Spirulina major PCC 6313: one gene and its partner. The protein of the gene in region 2 binds, or shares a complex with, the protein of the main gene of each other region. Links are inferred from orthologs where the notes say so. Each region holds a gene or a part of one and is shown on either strand. Other genes may lie near its edges.

What was found.
Region 1: the proteins of tig (region 2) and rpsG are in contact, whole or in part, in a crystal structure (PDB 3GTY), measured with the Thermotoga maritima proteins. The link is inferred for Spirulina major PCC 6313 from one-to-one orthologs. Residues at the interface, in WP_004081061.1 of Thermotoga maritima: Glu122, Val124, Val129, Leu130, Tyr133, Glu188, Gly259, Ile262, Tyr263, Glu266, Ser270, Glu273, Gln274, Glu277, Arg308, Gln311, Ile312, Ser315, Tyr316, Glu325, Arg329, Arg336, Leu363, Phe366, Trp367, Arg373, Leu377, Arg381, Leu384, Glu387; in WP_004081843.1 of Thermotoga maritima: Lys34, Lys52, Lys55, Glu59, Arg62, Gln63, Glu66, Asn67, Lys69, Val71, Arg95, Ala109, Lys110, Lys111, Gly112, Arg113, Pro114, Glu117, Glu121, Ile124, Ala125, Tyr127, Asn128, Asn129, Thr130, Gly131, Lys135, Asp139, Arg142, Met143.

The regions. Positions count from the first base shown.
Region 1 is NZ_KV878783.1:3,921,079-3,930,548, forward strand. What follows is about bases 3,396-6,198. They hold rpsG (30S ribosomal protein S7), read left to right. Parts: upstream 3,396-4,463; coding sequence 4,464-4,934; downstream 4,935-6,198. Other genes in these bases: SPI6313_RS17315 (phosphomannose isomerase type II C-terminal cupin domain), read left to right, coding at 3,396-3,537; SPI6313_RS17320 (HesB/IscA family protein), read left to right, coding at 3,547-3,894; rpsL (30S ribosomal protein S12), read left to right, coding at 4,002-4,376; fusA (elongation factor G), read left to right, coding at 5,082-6,198. Outside these bases: gltB (glutamate synthase large subunit), read right to left, coding at 1-1,445; SPI6313_RS17310 (phosphodiester glycosidase family protein), read left to right, coding at 1,711-2,916; more of SPI6313_RS17315, read left to right, coding at 3,139-3,395; more of fusA, read left to right, coding at 6,199-7,163; tuf (elongation factor Tu), read left to right, coding at 7,270-8,499; rpsJ (30S ribosomal protein S10), read left to right, coding at 8,594-8,911; SPI6313_RS17350 (pentapeptide repeat-containing protein), read left to right, coding at 9,220-9,470.
Region 2 is NZ_KV878783.1:796,459-806,065, forward strand. What follows is about bases 591-3,530. They hold tig (trigger factor), read left to right. Parts: upstream 591-1,327; coding sequence 1,328-2,734; downstream 2,735-3,530. Other genes in these bases: clpP (ATP-dependent Clp endopeptidase proteolytic subunit ClpP), read left to right, coding at 2,924-3,530. In the rest of the region: SPI6313_RS03605 (aspartate-semialdehyde dehydrogenase), read right to left, coding at 1-578; more of clpP, read left to right, coding at 3,531-3,616; ATP-dependent protease ATP-binding subunit ClpX, read left to right, coding at 3,626-4,972; SPI6313_RS03625 (alpha/beta fold hydrolase), read left to right, coding at 4,976-5,827; trpB (tryptophan synthase subunit beta), read left to right, coding at 5,916-7,151; SPI6313_RS03635 (ribonuclease D), read left to right, coding at 7,164-7,790; SPI6313_RS23875 (adenylate/guanylate cyclase domain-containing protein), read left to right, coding at 8,029-9,607. UniProt on the Bacillus subtilis protein: Involved in protein export. Acts as a chaperone by maintaining the newly synthesized protein in an open conformation. Functions as a peptidyl-prolyl cis-trans isomerase.

The DNA of each region.
Region 1 (9,470 bases), 3.1 Mb from region 2 along the record:
GCGGTTTGCTGCTGGAGCAGATCCGGGCCGGTCAAGGCGGGTTCTTGGCTAAAGTCGGCGCGGGGGATTTGGGTGCGGTGCTTTTGCATCCATTGACCGTAGGGGTGGAGGTGGGCAATCCGCTGTTTAATGTCCCAGTTGTGGAGAATTTCGTGGGTTTCGAGATCCACCGCGATCATCTGACCGGGGCCAAGGCGGCCTTTTTCGACGATATCCGCGTCGGGTAAATCGACGACCCCGGCTTCGGAGGCGACAACAATATAGCTATCTTTGGTGATGCTGTAACGGGCGGGGCGGAGGCCGTTGCGATCGAGGGTTGCGCCGACGGTTTTACCATCGCTGAACACCAAGAGCGCGGGGCCGTCCCAGGGTTCTTGGATGCTGCTGTAGTAGTTATAAAAGTCGGTGATTTCCGGGTAGGCTTCGAGTTCCGGTTGATTTTTATAGGCTTCGGGAACCAGAATCATCGCCGCTTCAAAGGGGGTGCGGCCCGTGCGCACGAGTAATTCCATCACACTGTCGAGGTTGGAGGAATCACTGTTGGCGGGGTTGACGATGGGGGTGAGTCCGGCGAGGTCTTCGTGATGCCAGCCTGCGGATTCGAGGCTGCTTTCGCGGGTGCTCATCCAGTTGATGTTGCCGAGGAGGGTGTTGATTTCGCCGTTGTGACCGAGGATGCGCATCGGTTGGGCCAGGAGCCATTTGGGCATCGTGTTGGTGCTGAAGCGGCGATGGTAGACGGCGAATTTACTTTTATAGAGGGGATTGACCAAATCTTGGTAGAACTGGCCGAGGACTTCGGCGCGTACCATGCCTTTGTAGACAATGGTGCGGCAGGACCAGGAGCAGACATAGAAATCATCGGCGAGTTCTTTGCCGACACGACTACGGGCGACATAGAGGCGGCGATCGAGTTCGTCGCCGCTGAGGTCTTTGCCGGTGACCATGATTTGCTCGATGCGGGGCAGGTTAGCGCGGGCTTGGCGACCAAGGACTTCGGGGTGGGTGGGGACGACGCGCCAACCGAGGACGGTGAGGCCTTCGGAGGTGGCGATCGCTTCGACAAAGGAGCGGCGATTATTCGCTGACACATCATCTAAGGGGAGAAAGATCATCCCTACACCGAGTTTTTCCGGGTCGGGCATGGTGATGTGGTGCTCCTCAAACCAGGCTTGGAACAGTTCCCACGGAATCCCCGTCATCACCCCCGATCCGTCGCCGGAATCATAGTCAGCACTACAGCCCCCGCGATGTTCAAGACACCCCAACGCAATTAAAGACTGTTCAATCAGGCGATGTTCAGCAGCATCGCGGGTATTGGCGATAAATCCGACCCCGCAGGCATCGCGCTCGTTGACAAGCCAGGGTTGACCGGGATAGGGATGATGGGGATCTGTGGTAGAAACGGGAGATAGATTACAGTTCGGCTGCATCGAGTGATCCATGGGTGACTACAGTGAAAAATAATGATGATTGTTCTGGGACTGGGGGTAATCCAATTGAATCACCGGCCCTGTCCAGATAGACGGTTAAGCCGCTCCGAATTAACTTAGATGGAATGGGGGTCTACCCCAAAGACGATCTATAACAGAAAACAATGGGGCTGCGAATGGACTGGTAAGTCTCCAGTCAACACAGATAGCGATCGCAATTACATCGTTTCTTAACGATGGCTTGACAATTATTATAGGCAACTCGTTCCTTGGCAAGATGGATCAACAGACACAACATCGTCGGGTTAACGCCATAAAAGGCATTGGGTATCAAATCAGTTGCAGTGCTGCCCTCCTGCTGCTCGGCTTGGGGACTCGTTCCCTACCCGCTGCTGCTGAGGCGATCGCATCCTCTCCCCCGCTGCAATTGGCCCAAGTCGATCACGCTACCTTTCAACCGGAAGACACCCGCTGGGAACAGGGGATTCGCTGGGAAAAACGCTATGTGGTGTTAGGGGGCGATCGCTTTCCCGTCTTCTCCCTCGAATTCGCCGCCAACAACCCCCGCGTTGCCCTCCGCCCGATCTGGAGCAACCCCTACACCATGGAAGGCACCAGCTCCATCGTCGAGATCGGCCGCCAGTGGGGAGCCTTTGCCGCGATCAACGCCGGATTTTTTAACCGTAACAACCGCCTCCCCCTCGGAGCCGTGCGCCGCGATGGCCGGTGGTTTTCCGGCCCGATTTTGAACCGGGGTGCGATCGGCTGGAACGACCAAGGCAACATCAAAATCGGTCGCCTCACCCTCCAAGAAACCCTCACCACCAACACCGGCCAACGGTTCTTCATCTCCCACCTCAACAGCGGCTACGTCCAAGCCGGCATCGCCCGCTACACCCTCGACTGGGGCCAAAGCTACCGCCCGATCACCAACAACGAAATCATCATCTACGTCGAAAACAACCAAGTCACCGAACATTACGCCGGCGGCACAGCGGGTCAAACCCCCTTTCCCCTCCCCCAAAACGGTTACATCCTTGTGATCCGGGCTGGCAGTATCTCCCGCGATCAACTGCCCCCAGGCACCACCGTCACCCTCACCAGCACCACCAACCCCAGCGATTTCGGCAACTACCCCCATATTGTCGGAGCGGGCCCCCTCCTGATCGAAGGCGGGCGCGTCGTGTTGAACCCCGAAGCCGAAAAATTCAGCACCGCCTTTGCCCAACAATCCGCCTCCCGCAGCCTGATCGGAACCACCTCACGGGGGACGATCATGCTCGCCGTTGTTCACAATCGCCAGCGGGGCCGGGGGCCGTCCCTGCGCGAATTGGCCGCCCTGGCCCAACGCATGGGCATGACCGCTGCCCTCAACCTCGACGGTGGCAGTTCTTCATCTCTCTACCTTGGCGGGCATTTGGTGGATCGTCCCCCCGCTGGTGCGGCACGGGTTCACAATGGGATTGGCGTGTATCTTCCCTAGGCGGATGAGGTCTCGTGCGATCGCGACGCTGAATGTGAGCAATTGGTGAAAAAAAGCCCCCCGTTTCGTAAAGACTTGTTAGGGTTTGGGCCGGATTTTAAAAATCATCCCAGTATCCCAAAAGTCATTTGCTAAGGTGAAGTGAAATATGTGGCTTGTTCACAAGACTCTCGATCCGCATCCCTTTAACCGTCCAATAGTTTAATTTTTCGTGAGGCAGTTATGGTTCAGCTTCAAGATGCCAACGTGACCGTTCCATCCACCGCACCGGCTGCGCGGGATGATTCTCCCCAACGTCCGTGGGGAACATTTACCGTACTCGAAGAAGGCTCTCGCTACAAAATTAAGCGGATTGAAGTGAAGCCGGGACATCGCTTGAGCCTACAAATGCACCATCACCGCAGTGAGCATTGGATTGTGGTGTCGGGGACTGCCAAGGTGACCTGTGGGGATCAGGTGACGATTTTGGGCAGTAATCAATCGACCTATGTGCCCCAATGCACACCCCACCGTCTCGAAAACCCAGGGGTGATTAATCTGGTGATTATTGAGGTGCAAAATGGGGAATATCTCGGCGAAGATGATATTATTCGCTTCCAAGATGATTACAAACGGAGTTAAGTCCCGCCGATGATTACCTTGACCGCAGCGGCTGCCCAGGAAGTCCGCCGCCTGCAAATGTCCCATAATCAAGCCAATAGTACGTTACGGCTCACGGTGCAACCGGGGGGCTGTGCGGATTTTGTCTATGGGTTGGAGTTGGTGGCTACGCCGATTCAAGGGGATCATTACTGTGTCAGTGCAGGCATTGCCATGACGGTGGCGGGAGAGAATGTCGCGATGGTGTCGGGGTTATGTTTGGACTATACGGAAGACTTGATGGGGGGTGGGTTTCGCTTTGATAACCCCCAGGCGGTGCGCACCTGTAGTTGTGGGCATTCCTTTGCGATCGCGCCTGACCTTGGATCTGGCATTTAACGCCCCCGGAATCCCGTCAGTCGCTTGACACAGTTTTGCGGATTTGGATATGATGGGAGACTGTCACGTCAACATCAAGAACCATCACGAGGCAGAACGTGTAACCTATGCCAACCATCCAGCAACTGATCCGCACGGAACGCTCCGTTGCGAAAAAGAAAACCAAGTCCCCCGCCCTGAAAGAATGTCCACAGCGGCGCGGTGTCTGCACACGGGTTTACACCACCACGCCGAAGAAACCGAATTCGGCGCTGCGCAAAGTCGCACGGGTGCGGCTCACCTCTGGGTTTGAAGTCACGGCTTACATTCCCGGTATTGGCCACAATCTCCAAGAACACTCCGTTGTGCTCATTCGCGGTGGACGGGTCAAAGACCTCCCCGGTGTTCGCTACCATATTGTGCGCGGTACATTGGATGCAACGGGGGTTAAAGACCGTCGCCAAAGCCGTTCCAAATATGGCACCAAGCGACCCAAAGCCTAATTCCGGGTCGGTGTTGTTGCCCCATGGGGCGATCGCGCCACCCGCTCATCCCTGCAATACTTTAGACCTGCACTATCAGAATTCACTATGTCTCGTCGTAGAGTCGTCAAAAAACGTCCCGTCCCCCCCGATTCTGTCCATAACAGCCGCCTCGTCAGCATGACCGCTCGGCGGCTGATGCGTCACGGCAAAGAATCCCTGGCCTATCGACTGATTTACGATGCCTTCGCGATCATCAGCGAACGCACCGGCAGCGATCCCCTCGAAGTCTTCGAGCAAGCGATTCGTAATATTACCCCCCTCGTCGAAGTGAAAGCACGCCGGGTTGGGGGTGCTACCTATCAAGTGCCGATGGAAGTGCGCCCTAACCGAGGCATCACCCTCGCACTCCGCTGGCTCGCCACCTACTCCCGCTCTCGTTCGGGTCGCACCATGGCTAGCAAGCTGGCGAATGAAATCATGGATGCTGCCAATGAAACCGGTGGCGCGATTCGCAAGCGCGAAGAAACCCACCGAATGGCGGAGGCCAACAAAGCCTTTGCCCACTATCGCTACTAAAGCCCCGTTTGGGAAAGAGATTCTTCTCACGCCCTCTTTCCCGGATTGCGGTGTAGCGATCGCCATTCAGGCATTCAGGCTACTTTATTAGTTAGTACTCAGTTACATTCACCCATTGACTGGGTGTAACCGTTCAGGAGGTCTATTGTGGGACGAGCTATCCCGCTAGAGAAAGTTCGTAATATTGGCATTGCCGCGCATATTGATGCGGGCAAAACCACCACGACCGAGCGCATTCTATTCTATTCCGGTATCGTCCATAAGATCGGCGAAGTTCACGATGGCAACGCTGTCACCGACTGGATGGAGCAAGAACGCGAGCGGGGGATTACCATTACCGCTGCGGCGATCAGCACCGACTGGAAAGAGCATCACATCAACATTATTGACACCCCCGGCCACGTGGATTTCACCATTGAGGTGGAACGCTCGATGCGGGTTTTAGATGGGGTGATTGCTGTTTTTTGTTCCGTGGGAGGCGTGCAGCCGCAATCGGAAACCGTTTGGCGACAAGCGGATCGCTACAACGTACCCCGGATCGTCTTTGTGAATAAGATGGATCGCACCGGCGCGAATTTCTTCAAAGTCTATGAGCAGGTGTGCGATCGCCTCCGCGCCCTCGCCATCCCGATTCAAATTCCCATCGGCAGCGAAAACGACTTTCGCGGCATCGTTGATCTGGTCAAAATGCGGGCCAAACTCTACACCAACGACCTCGGCACCGAAATCGAAGATGTAGACATTCCCGCCGAAGTCGCCGCCCTGGCCCAAGAGTACCGCAGCAAACTCCTCGAAGCCGTTGCCGAAACCGACGAAGTTCTCCTCGAAAAATACCTCGAAACCGAAACCCTCAGCGAAGCCGAAATTCAGCAGGCCCTCCGTCAAGGAACCCTCACCGGTACGATTGTCCCGATGCTCTGCGGCTCGGCGTTTAAAAATAAAGGCGTGCAACTGCTCCTCGATGCCGTTGTGGACTATCTCCCCGCTCCCACCGAAGTCCCCGCCATTAAAGGGCTGCTTCCCGATGGCACAGACGGCGATCGCCCCGCCGACGACAAAACCCCCCTCGCCGCCCTCGCCTTTAAAGTCGCCGCCGACCCCTTCGGCCGCTTAACCTTCCTACGCATCTACTCCGGAGTCCTCGCCAAAGGCAGCTACGTCTACAACTCCACCAAAGACAAAAAAGAACGAGTCTCGCGGCTGATTATCCTCAAATCCAACGATCGCATCGAAGTAGACGAACTCCGCGCCGGTGATCTTGGAGCAGCGATCGGCCTCAAAGACACCATCACCGGGGATACCCTCTGTGACGATGCCCAGCCCATCATTCTGGAATCCCTCTTCATCCCAGAACCGGTCATTTCCGTCGCCGTCGAACCCCAGACAAAGCAGGACATGGAAAAGCTTTCCAAGGCATTGCAAGCCCTTTCCGATGAAGATCCCACCTTTCGGGTCAGCATTGATCCCGAAACCAATCAAACCGTGATTGCGGGGATGGGTGAGCTGCACTTGGAAATTCTTGTAGACCGCATGTTGCGGGAATACAAGGTGGAAGCGAATGTCGGTCAACCCCAAGTGGCTTACCGGGAAACCATTCGCCAAGCAGCCCGTGGCCAAGAGGGCAAATTCATCCGACAAAGCGGCGGCAAAGGTCAGTATGGCCACGTCGTGATCGACCTCGAACCCGCCGAAGAAGGCAAAGGCTTTGAATTTGTCTCCAAAATTGTCGGAGGAACCATTCCCCGTGAATACATTGCCTCAGTGGAGCAAGGGATCAAAGAATCCTGCGAAACTGGTATCTTGGCCGGGTATCCCCTCATTGATGTCAAAGTCACCCTTGTAGATGGTTCATATCACGACGTGGATTCATCGGAAATGGCCTTCAAAATTGCCGGGTCAATGGGGATGAGGACAGCGGTTAACAACGCCAAGCCCGTCCTCCTTGAACCCATGATGAAGGTCGAAGTCGAAGTCCCCGAAAACTTTTTGGGGGATGTGATGGGTGACCTCAACGCTCGCCGGGGTCAGATTGAGGGGATGAATGCTGACACGGGCATCGCCAAAGTTCTCGCCAAAGTTCCCCTTGCGGAAATGTTTGGCTATGCCACAGATATTCGCTCCAAAACCCAAGGACGCGGCATCTTTTCGATGGAGTTCAGCCACTACAGTGAGGTTCCCAACCATGTGGCTGAAGCCATCATCGCTAAAAACAGGGGAACCATTTCATGATGGATACAGGCTAGGGCCGAGGATGGCCAGACAAGAGGTCACGATCGGCCCTAAAATGTGAAATCAGCTCAGGAACGCAAACTTAGAGATAAGGAACGACTAATCAATGGCACGCGCAAAATTTGAACGCACAAAAGACCACGTTAACATCGGCACGATTGGCCACGTTGACCACGGTAAAACCACATTAACCGCTGCAATCACGATGGCATTAGCCGCAACGGGTAAAGCCAAAGCCCGAAACTACGCCGATATCGACGCAGCACCGGAAGAAAAAGCACGGGGGATTACGATCAATACCGCCCACGTGGAATATGAGACGGACAATCGTCACTACGCCCACGTGGACTGTCCTGGACACGCTGACTATGTAAAAAACATGATCACCGGGGCGGCTCAAATGGACGGGGCTGTGTTGGTGGTGTCCGCTGCCGATGGCCCGATGCCCCAAACCCGTGAGCATATTTTGCTGGCGAAGCAAGTGGGGGTTCCTAACTTGGTGGTGTTCTTGAATAAGAAGGACATGGTGGATGACGAAGAACTGCTGGAGCTGGTTGAACTCGAAGTGCGTGAACTGCTCAGCGACTACGACTTTGACGGTGACAATATTCCCATCGTCGCCGGTTCTGCGCTGAAAGCAGTCGAAGCGTTGACAGCAAACACCAAAATTGCCAAGGGTGAAGATGAGTGGGTGGATCAAATTTTGGCGTTGATGGATGAAGTGGATAGCTATATCCCTTCACCGGAACGGGAAATTGATAAGCCTTTCTTGATGGCGATTGAAGACGTTTTCTCGATCACCGGTCGTGGGACGGTTGCCACGGGTCGGATTGAACGCGGTAAGGTGAAAGTGGGTGAAACCATTGAAATTATCGGGATTCGCGAAACCCGTAGCGCCACGGTGACGGGTGTGGAAATGTTCCAAAAAACCTTGGATGAAGGGATGGCTGGGGACAACGTGGGCATTCTGCTTCGGGGTATCCAGAAAGAAGATATTGAGCGCGGTATGGTGTTGGCGAAGCCCAGCAGCATTACGCCCCACACCAAGTTTGAAGGTGAGGTGTATGTGCTCAAGAAAGAAGAAGGGGGTCGTCACACGCCTTTCTTCTCTGGCTACCGTCCTCAGTTCTATGTGCGGACGACCGATGTGACCGGAACCATTGATGCGTTTACCGCAGATGATGGTAGCGAAGCTGAAATGGTGATGCCGGGCGATCGCATCAAAATGACCGTGACCTTGATTAACGCCGTTGCCGTTGAACAAGGGATGCGCTTCGCGATTCGTGAAGGTGGCCGTACCATCGGTGCGGGTGTGGTGTCCAAAATCCTTGAGTAATCTCGGACGATAATGAAAAAGAGCAGAAAAGCTGAACTTTTCTGCTCTTTTTGCCCCCTGATTCTATTCTTTTCCTGAACCTTGAAAACTGAACATGGCTACTATCCAACAGCAAAAAATCCGCATCCGCCTCAAAGCCTTTGACCGCCGCCTCCTCGATACCTCCTGCGAAAAGATCGTGGATACGGCGAATCGCACCAACGCCGCTGCGATCGGCCCGATTCCCCTGCCCACCAAGCGTCGGATCTATTGTTTGTTGCGATCGCCCCACGTGGATAAGGATTCCCGTGAGCATTTTGAAACCCGTACCCATCGCCGCATTATTGATATCTATCAACCCTCATCGAAGACGATTGATGCTTTGATGAAGCTGGATCTACCGGCTGGGGTTGATATTGAAGTGAAGCTTTAAGCGCTCATTCAAAACCGCCAAATCCCTGGTTGACGGACTGGATAGCCCTCACCCCCAACCTCCCAGAGGGCGAGGGGAGCCGATTCATTTTTCCAGTTCCCTCTCCCCTACTGGGGTCTGGCTAATTTTGTCAGTCAACCCGGTCAAATCCTAACGATGACAAAAAACAAGAGAGTTGCTCTCTTGTTTTTTCTGTTCAGAAGATATCCAGGGGCGATCGCCCCCTATGCCCCGCCCTCGGAACCAAGGGGAAATTCTCTAGAATCGGGCTACACTCGTAGGAGATAGAGTGTTGATGGAGAGGTGAGATGGTTAATCAGGTTAATCAACTGTGGCGAGGTGCGATCGCCAGCCTTGCGATCGGGGCAAGCATCAGCAGCATCGCCCCCGTTGCCCATGCCGCCAACCCCTCCCACCTTCAGCAACTGCTCGAAACCAACGAATGCCGCAACTGTGACCTCAGCGAGGCTGACCTCAGCGGCGTTGACCTCCAACGCGCCAAACTCAGCGGCTCCAACCTGATCGAAGCCAACCTCAGCGGGGCAGATCTGCGCTATGC
Region 2 (9,607 bases):
GCCAAGGGATAGGGCAAAATTTCCGCCTGGGGGGGTTCGCCGTTGAGGATGGCTTGGGCTTGGGTTTCCACTTCCGCCATCGCCCGCGCTCCCGCCCCGCTAGCGGATTGATAGGTGGCAACCACAATCCGCCGAATCGGCTGCACACAATGGAGGGGATAAATGGCGACCCCCATCAAGATAGTGGTGCAGTTAGGGTTGGCGATAATCCCGCTGTGGGTGGCCGCCGCGTCTGGGTTGATTTCCGGCACGATTAAGGGCACTTCAGGGTGCATCCGAAAGGCGCTGGAATTGTCAATATAAACCGCACCCGCCGCCACCGCTTTCGGGGCCCATGCTTTCGAGATGCTGCCCCCCGCCGAAGCGAGGACAATATCCACGCCTTGGAGGGCGGCTTCGCTGACCACTTCAACGGTGAGGTTTTGGCCGTGGAAGGGGAGGGTTTGCCCGGCGGAACGGGGCGATGCGAGCAGTTTCAACGAGTCGAGGGGAAAATTTCGCGCCTCTAGGAGTTGGATGAGTTCGGTACCAACTGCGCCCGTTGCGCCCAGGATGGCGACTTGCAATGAGTTTGACAAAGTAAAACGTCCTCCAAGGAAAAAAGATCGAGATCGGCAGGGGGAGAATCAATGAGGATTGATCAACAAAGGGCAATCCCATCGTTAAGGGGGAAGAGGGGGGTACGGGAGAAATTTCGGCGACGGGGGGAATGGGGCAGCATTTAAACAGCATCAACGGAATCGGGTCACGGGTGAGGCGGGGGTGGAAAAGTTGGGGGCGAGGGTTGGGGCGATCGCAGTCTGAAATTCTGGGTTGGGAAGGTCTGGACGATTTTTGGAGAGCTTGTTAAAGCAGATTGCGAGGAGCGATCGCAATAAACGTATCCTAATCCATTTCAGGACAGGTCAGACAGACTCTCGACAGAAAACACCATCAATATACTATTATCATAGGGCTGTCCTGATTGTGCCACGCTTAACCCGTTTCTTTCGCTCACAATCAATCCCGGCATCTAGGGGACTACACCCCATCAGCATGCCATTGAGACGCTGCAACGATCCCGATCTAGCCTGCTCAAATTAGGACGTGAGATTCTAAAATGGTCAGTCCAGACAGTGCGAGTCAGCCAATCCCCAGGACATCAAGGCGCGGAGCAGCGGACTATTGTTAACCTAGATTCAGCCGATTGTGGACTCTCCACATATAGTGCCAGAATCTCCCAGTCTGGCTTTGGTTGTTGCGATCAACACAACAGGTTTGGCGGTCTCTTTGACAGTGTCACCCTTCATTTATCCCATAAGTTTACGGTTTGGAAAGCGAGTTGTCCATGAAAGTATCCCAGGAAAAATCACCGAATAGTCAGATTACCCTCACCATTGAAATCCCCGCTGATGCCTCGAAGCAGGCCTACGAAAAAGTCGTCAAAGACTTAGCTCGGACGGTGCGGATTCCTGGGTTTCGGAAAGGCAAAGTGCCCCGTCCGATTCTGTTACAACGTCTCGGGCCAGAACGAGTCCGCGCCGAAGCGCTGGAAAATCTGGTGCAAAGCACTGTGATGAAGGCAGTCTCGGACGAAAAAATCGACGTTTTGGGCAATTATCAAATTCACCCCGACATTAGTGAATTATTGACGCAGTATAAACCCGGCGAAGTGTTTACCTTTAAGGCATCTATGGATGTCCCGCCGGAAGTGACCCTCGGTGACTACACCGCCCTCTCCGTCAAGGCTGAGAACAGCGAATATGATCCGACCCAAGTGGATCAATTCCTCGCCTCTCAACAAGCCAAAGTTGCCACCTTAGTTCCGGTGGAAGGCCGGGCTGCTCAACGGGGGGATGTGGTGGTGGTGAACTACCAAGGACGCTTGGTGGTGGATGGTGAGGTCAGCGAAGAGGTCATCTCTGGGGCAGAAGCGACGGATTTTCAATTGGAATTGGAATCGGATAAGTTTCTCGAAGACTTGATTTCTGGGATTGAGGGGATGAATCCCGGTGAGACGAAAGACATTCCCGTTTCGTTTCCGGATGACTATGCGCGGGAAGATCTGGCTGGAGAAACGGCCCAGTTTTCGGTGACGCTGCAAGAAATTAAGGAGAAAGAGTTACCGGAACTTGATGATGATTTTGCGGAAGAAATTAGCCGCTTTGAAACCCTGGCGGAGTTGCGCGAAGATCTCGAAACCCAGTATAAAAAGCAGGCTGAAGATACGACAAACAGCCGTATCGAAGATGCGATCGCGAAAGAACTGCTGACCATTGCCGAAATTGATCCCCCCGAAACCTTGATCAAACAAGAGGTGGACATGATCATTCGCCAAACCGTCTCCCAAATGGAGCAGTACGGCTTGGATATGCAAAGTGTCCTCAAAGCCGACATGATGCCCACCCTCCGGGAAAATGCTCGCCCCGAAGCCATTGAACGGCTCAAAACCACCTTAGTTCTCGAAGAAGTGGCCCGGCGCGAATCCCTCGAACCCGATCCGGAAAAACTCGATCAACAGATCAAAGAAATTTTCGAGCAACTGAGCGATCAACCCCTTGATCAAGATCGGGTTCGGGAGTTTGTGTCTAAAGAACTGCTCCAAGCCCAGGCCCTCGAATGGCTGCGGGACAAGGTGACCGTGGAGTTAGTCCCCGAAGGCACGCTGAACCCTCCGAGTGAAGACACCGAAGCCAGTGCCGAAGCTGAAGCCGAAGCCATCCTCGCCGAAGCGGTCAGCGCCGAAGAAGAATAATGCTAGATGATCTGGGGTGGGGGCGATCGCGCCCAAACCATAGCAAGGGCAACGAGAAATCATGCCAGGATTTTTCCTCCCCTTGCATTGTGATCTTTCGGGCGATCAAACCCCACTCTGGAAAGACATAAGGCATAATGGTCAACAAGCAGAGGGGTAATTCCCTTGTCGTCGTCCCCAAACTTCAGCATGATAGACTCGCAATCATCCCATCCTTCACCCTCAAACCGCTCCACCTATCACTACAACGCCATGAGTCAAGCCATTGTGCCAATGGTGGTTGAGCAATCCGGCATGGGAGAACGCGCTTTCGACATCTATTCCCGTCTCCTGCGCGAACGGATTGTTTTTCTAGGCAGTGCGATCGACGACACGATCGCGGATTCCGTCGTCGCGCAACTCCTCTTCCTCGACGCAGAAGACCCCGAAAAAGATATTCAACTCTACATCAACTCCCCCGGCGGCTCCGTCTACGCGGGCATGGCCATCTACGACACCATGCAGCAAATCCGCCCCGACGTGGTCACCATCTGCTACGGCATCGCCGCCAGCATGGGAGCTTTCTTGCTCTCCGGTGGCACTAAAGGCAAACGCATGTCCCTCCCCAGTTCCCGGATCATGATCCACCAGCCCCTCGGCGGTGCTCAGGGGCAAGCCGTAGACATCGAAATCCAAGCCAAAGAAATCCTCTACATCAAAGACCAACTCAATGGCCTACTGGCTGAACATACCGGCCAGCCCCTGGATCGGATCGCGGTAGACACCGAGCGCGATTTCTACATGTCATCCAAGGAAGCCCAGCAATACGGGCTGATCGACGAAGTGATTAACCCCGCTGCCCTACCCCACGTTACAATCCCTGCGTCGTCTGCATTTCAGTAAGAGGTCAACATGCCGAAGTACGACTCCCATCTCAAATGCTCTTTCTGCGGAAAATCCCAAGAACAAGTCCGCAAGCTGATCGCCGGCCCCGGAGTCTATATCTGTGATGAATGTGTTGAACTCTGTAATGAAATCCTCGACGAGGAACTCATTGATTCATCCAGCCCCGCCACCCAGCCGGTGGCCCATTCCGAAGAGCATCCCCCCAAACGGCGTGCCCCCTCTGAGCGACTCAGTTTCACCCAAATTCCCAAACCCACCGAAATTAAAACCTACCTCGATGAGCATGTGATTGGCCAAGATGAAGCCAAAAAAGTGCTTTCTGTTGCGGTCTATAACCACTACAAACGCCTGAGTGTCGTTCACGCGAAGGCAACGAGCAGCAAAGGCATCCAGGATGACTCGGTTGAGTTGCAAAAATCAAATATTTTGTTAATTGGCCCGACTGGATCAGGAAAAACCCTGCTGGCTCAAACCTTGGCGAAAATTCTGGATGTGCCCTTTGCGGTGGCAGATGCCACGACCCTGACGGAAGCCGGGTATGTGGGGGAAGATGTGGAAAATATTCTGCTGCGGCTGTTGCAGGTGGCGGATCTCGATGTGGAAGAAGCCCAGCGCGGCATTATCTACATTGATGAAATTGATAAGATTGCCCGCAAGAGTGAGAACCCTTCGATTACCCGTGATGTATCGGGTGAGGGGGTGCAGCAGGCGTTGCTCAAAATGCTCGAAGGCACGATCGCCAATGTTCCCCCCCAAGGCGGCCGTAAACACCCCTATCAAGACTGCATCCAGATCGACACCAGTAATATTCTGTTTATCTGTGGTGGGGCGTTTGTGGGCCTAGATAAGGTGGTGGAACGGCGGGTGGGCAAGAAGGCGATGGGCTTTGTGCGGCCCGGTGAAAACCAGTCGAAAGAGCAGCGCACCGCTGATGTGCTCAAGGAACTGGAGCCGGAAGATCTGGTGAAATTTGGCTTAATTCCTGAGTTTATTGGGCGAGTGCCGGTGGATGCGGTGTTGCATCCGTTGGATGAGGAAACCTTGGTGGCGATCTTGACTGAACCCCGCAATGCGTTGGTGAAGCAGTATCAAAAACTGCTGCGCATGGATAATGTGCAACTGGAGTTTGATGAAGAGTCGGTGCGGGCGATCGCTCGTGAAGCTTACCGCCGCAAAACCGGAGCACGGGCCCTACGCGGCATTGTCGAAGAATTGATGCTCGAAGTGATGTATGAACTGCCCTCCCGGAAAGATGTGCATCGCTGTGTGATTACCCCAGAAATGGTAGAGAAGCGATCGACGGCGGAACTCCTGCTCCATCCCTCCACCTTGCCCAAACCAGAATCTGCTTAGACGATGGCAGACACAGTGACTCTGCGCGGCGTTCCCCATTATTACGAATGGGTGAAATCAGACTCCTCTGCCCCGAAGCCGGTGTTGGTGTTTATGCATGGTTGGGGCGGCTCGGCTCGCTATTGGCGCACCACGGCTGAAGTCCTGTCCGATGGGTTTGATTGTTTGCTCTACGACTTGCGCGGCTTTGGGCGATCGCCCCTCCCGCCCGATTGCACCCTCGGCTACGAACTGCACGACTACGCCGATGATCTGGCCCTCCTGCTCGATCAGTTTGAGATTGATCAAATCACCCTCAACGCCCATTCTTTGGGGGCTTCGATCGCGGCAGTATTCGCGGATCGGTATTGCGATCGCCTCCAACGATTGATCCTCACCTGTAGTGGCATCTTTGCCTACAACCGGATCACCTTCCCCCTCTTCCATCGCGCCAGTGAATCTGTGGTCAAATTCCGCTTTCCCTGGTTCTTGAACGTGCCCCTCGCCGAACACCTGTTCATGAGCCGCTTCCTCCATCGCCCCCTCCCCAGTGCGATCAGCCGCGAATTTCTCGCTGACTACCTCGACGCAGACCCAGCCGCCGCCATGGGCACGATCTACACCGCCGTCAGCGAACAGGCCGCCCAAACCATGCCCACCGTTTTCCAACAGATCCAAGCCCCCACCCTCTTAATTTCCGGGCAAAAGGATCAAATCATTCCCCCCAGACTCGGCCGCAGCGCCGCCGCTCTCAACCCCAAGATCACCCACATTGAACTGGCGAAAACGGGTCATTTTCCGATGCTAGAAGTGCCCGATACCTATCATCCCGCTGTCCGTGAGTTTCTCGACTTGGCTCCGATGACGGCGGTGTAAAGTGCGATCGCCCCTCGTTCCTAACCCTCGATGGAACGAAAATTCGTATAATAAAAATCTGTTGAACGACCCCTAAACCCTAGCCACTGTGACCACCACTCCCCTGCCTCTCACCTCCACACAACCGGATCAACTCGGCCGCTTTGGTCGCTTTGGGGGGAAATATGTCCCCGAAACCCTAATGCCCGCCCTGACGGAATTGGAAACCGCCTACCAGCAATACCGCCATGATCCAGAGTTTCAAGCGGAACTGAATGGCCTCCTCAAAGACTACGTGGGCCGTCCGAGTCCCCTCTACTTTGCCGAACGCTTAACGGCCCATTACGCCCGTCCCGACGGTTCTGGCCCCCAGATTTACCTCAAACGGGAAGACCTCAACCACACCGGGGCCCACAAAATTAACAACGCCCTCGCCCAAGCCATCCTCGCCAAACGGATGGGCAAGCAGCGGATTATTGCCGAAACCGGAGCGGGACAGCATGGTGTGGCAACGGCCACCGTTTGTGCTCGGTTTGGTTTGGACTGTGTGATCTACATGGGCGTTCAGGATATGGAACGTCAGGCCTTAAATGTGTTTCGGATGCGTCTACTGGGGGCCACCGTGCAGCCGGTGGCCGCTGGGACAGGAACCCTCAAAGATGCCACATCTGAAGCGATTCGCGACTGGGTCACGAATGTAGAAACCACCCATTACATCCTTGGTTCCGTGGCCGGCCCTCACCCCTACCCGATGATGGTGCGGGATTTCCATGCGGTGATTGGTACGGAAACGCGGCAGCAGTGTTTAGAACAGTGGGGCGGCTTACCGGATATTTTGCTGGCCTGTGTGGGGGGCGGCTCCAATGCGATGGGCTTGTTCCATGAGTTTGTGCATGAATCGTCGGTGCGCTTAATTGGGGTGGAGGCAGCAGGTGAAGGCACGGAGACGGCTCACCATGCCGCCACGTTGACGAAGGGCCAGCCAGGAGTGCTCCATGGGGCGATGAGTTATCTGCTCCAAGATCCGGAAGGGCAAGTGGTGGAGGCCCATTCGATTAGTGCGGGGCTGGACTATCCCGGTGTGGGGCCGGAGCATAGTTATTTGATGGAGACGGGACGGGCGGACTATTACAGTGTGACCGATGCTGATGCGGTGGCGGCGTTGGAACGCTTGTCACGGTTGGAGGGGATTATCCCGGCGTTGGAAACGTCCCATGCGATCGCCTATCTCGACACCCTCTGTCCGCAACTTGAGGGCAGTCCGCGCCTTGTGCTTAACTGTTCCGGACGGGGTGATAAGGATGTCCAAACCGTTGCCAAGTACCTCAAAATGCGCGAGGCGTAGGATTGAAGAGCCATGAATAAGTTTCACGTTTGCGATCGCGACCTCGACACCGCCAGTTTCGAGCATTATCAACAGGCCGAAGCCCTCGCCCTCGATACCGAAACCATGGGGCTAGTATTGGGGCGCGATCGCCTCTGCCTCGTGCAACTCTGCGACCCCGATGGCTACATCACCGCCATCCGGATCGCCCCCGGCCAAACCGCCGCCCCCAACCTCAGCCGCCTCCTAGAAAATCCCCAAATCACCAAGATTTTCCACTACGCCCGGTTTGACGTTGCCCAATTTCAGCACACCTTCAACACCGTCACCCAGCCCATCTTCTGCACCAAAATCGCCAGCAAAATCGCCCGCACCTACACCGGCAGCCACGGCCTCAAATCCCTCGTCCAAGAACTCGAAGGCATTGAACTCGATAAAAGCTCCCAAAGTTCCGACTGGGGCAACCCCCACACCCTCTCCCCCGACCAACTCCAATACGCCGCCAACGATGTTCGCTATCTCATTCCCCTCCGCCAAAAACTAATCACCATGCTTGAGCGCGAGAATCGCTGGGTATTGGCACAACGCTGCTTTGATTGTCTGCCGGTCATCATCGATCTCGACATCTTGCAGTTCAAAGATATTTTTGACCACAAGTAAGCGGTTGTTTTCTTCGTGCAAAGAGTATAGTCAAGATAGTCAAAACGCGATTTCATCGTGATGCCCCATGCTCCCAATCATGGGCGGCACTGTCCATGTTACCCCCGGAACGAGTCTGCATCACACAACAAACGTTATCGGTCTAACGTGCGGGTTAATGTCCTTTGGAGAGGAGTAGAAACAGATGAGGCTCGGAAGGTTTCCCCATGCCCGCCTTATTCTTTGGTTTGGAATTTTCATGATCAGTTGTTTCCTGCCCGTACAGGCGCAATTACAACTGGATGCCAACCAAGCCCCAATTCCGAACCACGCCCCGATTCCCCTAACCACCAATTGGCATTATCGCTGGGACACCCTGCCCGAATTTCCAGCCGGGGTCGAACTGCCCCAATGGAACGAACTCGAAGACTGGCAAAGTCTTGATCTCCCCCAAAAAGTGCGCGTCGAACCGGATCAAGACATTCTCTGGTTAGCCGTAACCTTGCCAGAGGTGCGATCGCGCTTCCCCGCTCTCTACTTTCGCGGCATTCCCCACATCCTCGAAGCCTACATCAACGGCGAACAAGTCTACCTCTACGACGAACTCAAATCCGATGGCACCCTCAAAGAAAAAGAAGGGGAATTTCCCATCATTAACCTCCAACCCACCCACTACGCCCAAATCCTCCTGATTCGCGTTTATGTGGGCAGCGATCGCCTCACCGTCGGCAACGATCCCAGCGTCCTGATCGGCTTTGGTCACCAACCCCTCTACGGCTCCCAACCCGATCTCTTTCGACGCTTAATTTTTAATGATGGTGTGCGGTTTATCCTCGGCTTTCTCTTCATTGTCTGTGGCTTTTTTCCCCTGATCATCACCCTCTTCAAACGCACCGACCCCATCTATGTATCCTTCGCCTTTGTTACTTTTCTACTCGGCATTTACACCATCACCCCCGCCCAACTAATTCGCCTCCTCTTCAACTACAGCCTCTTCTGGACATTCATTCATCACACCACCTTTCACCTCCTCCCCGTCAGCCTGTCCCTATTCTTTGAACATGTGTTTGGCGCAGGCCCTAAAAAAATCATTCGTCGTCTCCGGTATGTGCATTTAATCTATGCCCCGATCGCGATCATCCTCGCAAGCACTCCCCTCGTCAGTTGGGGAAACGCCGCCCTCCCCACTCAAATCGGCTCCCTCTTTACCTCCTCAATTCTCATTCTCCTCGCCACCTGGAGAGCCATTAAAGGTGATCCCGAAGCCAAGATTATTTCCTTTGGCTTTTCGATTTTCCTGATTTGTGCAATGCACGATATTGTGATGTACATTTACCCCATTTCAAACTGGGTCACGATCCAGTTTTATCCCTGGGGAATGCTGTTCTTTTTAATCTGTTTAGCCTTCATTGTTGAACGTCGGTTCACCGAAGCCCAAAACCACCTCAAAGCCTATGCCAGAGCCTCCGATCGCTTCGTTCCCCATGAATTTCTCCAATTCCTCGGCAAAACCAGCATCATTGATGTCAAATTAGGCGATCAGGTTCAAAAAGAAATGACCGTTTTATTTTCTGATATTCGCTCCTTCACGAGTATTTCAGAAAGTATGCCCCCCGAACGCAACTTTAACTTTTTAAATGCCTATCTCCGGGCCGTTAGTCCGGTGATTCGTCAATATAATGGTTTTATTGATAAATATATTGGGGATGCCGTGATGGCCCTCTTTCCCCACAGCGTTGAAGATGCCATTCAGGCCGCCGTTTCCATGCAGAAAGCGTTGGATCAATTTAATCAAAGTGTGCGCGAAGAAGGCTATCCCGCGATTCAGATTGGAATTG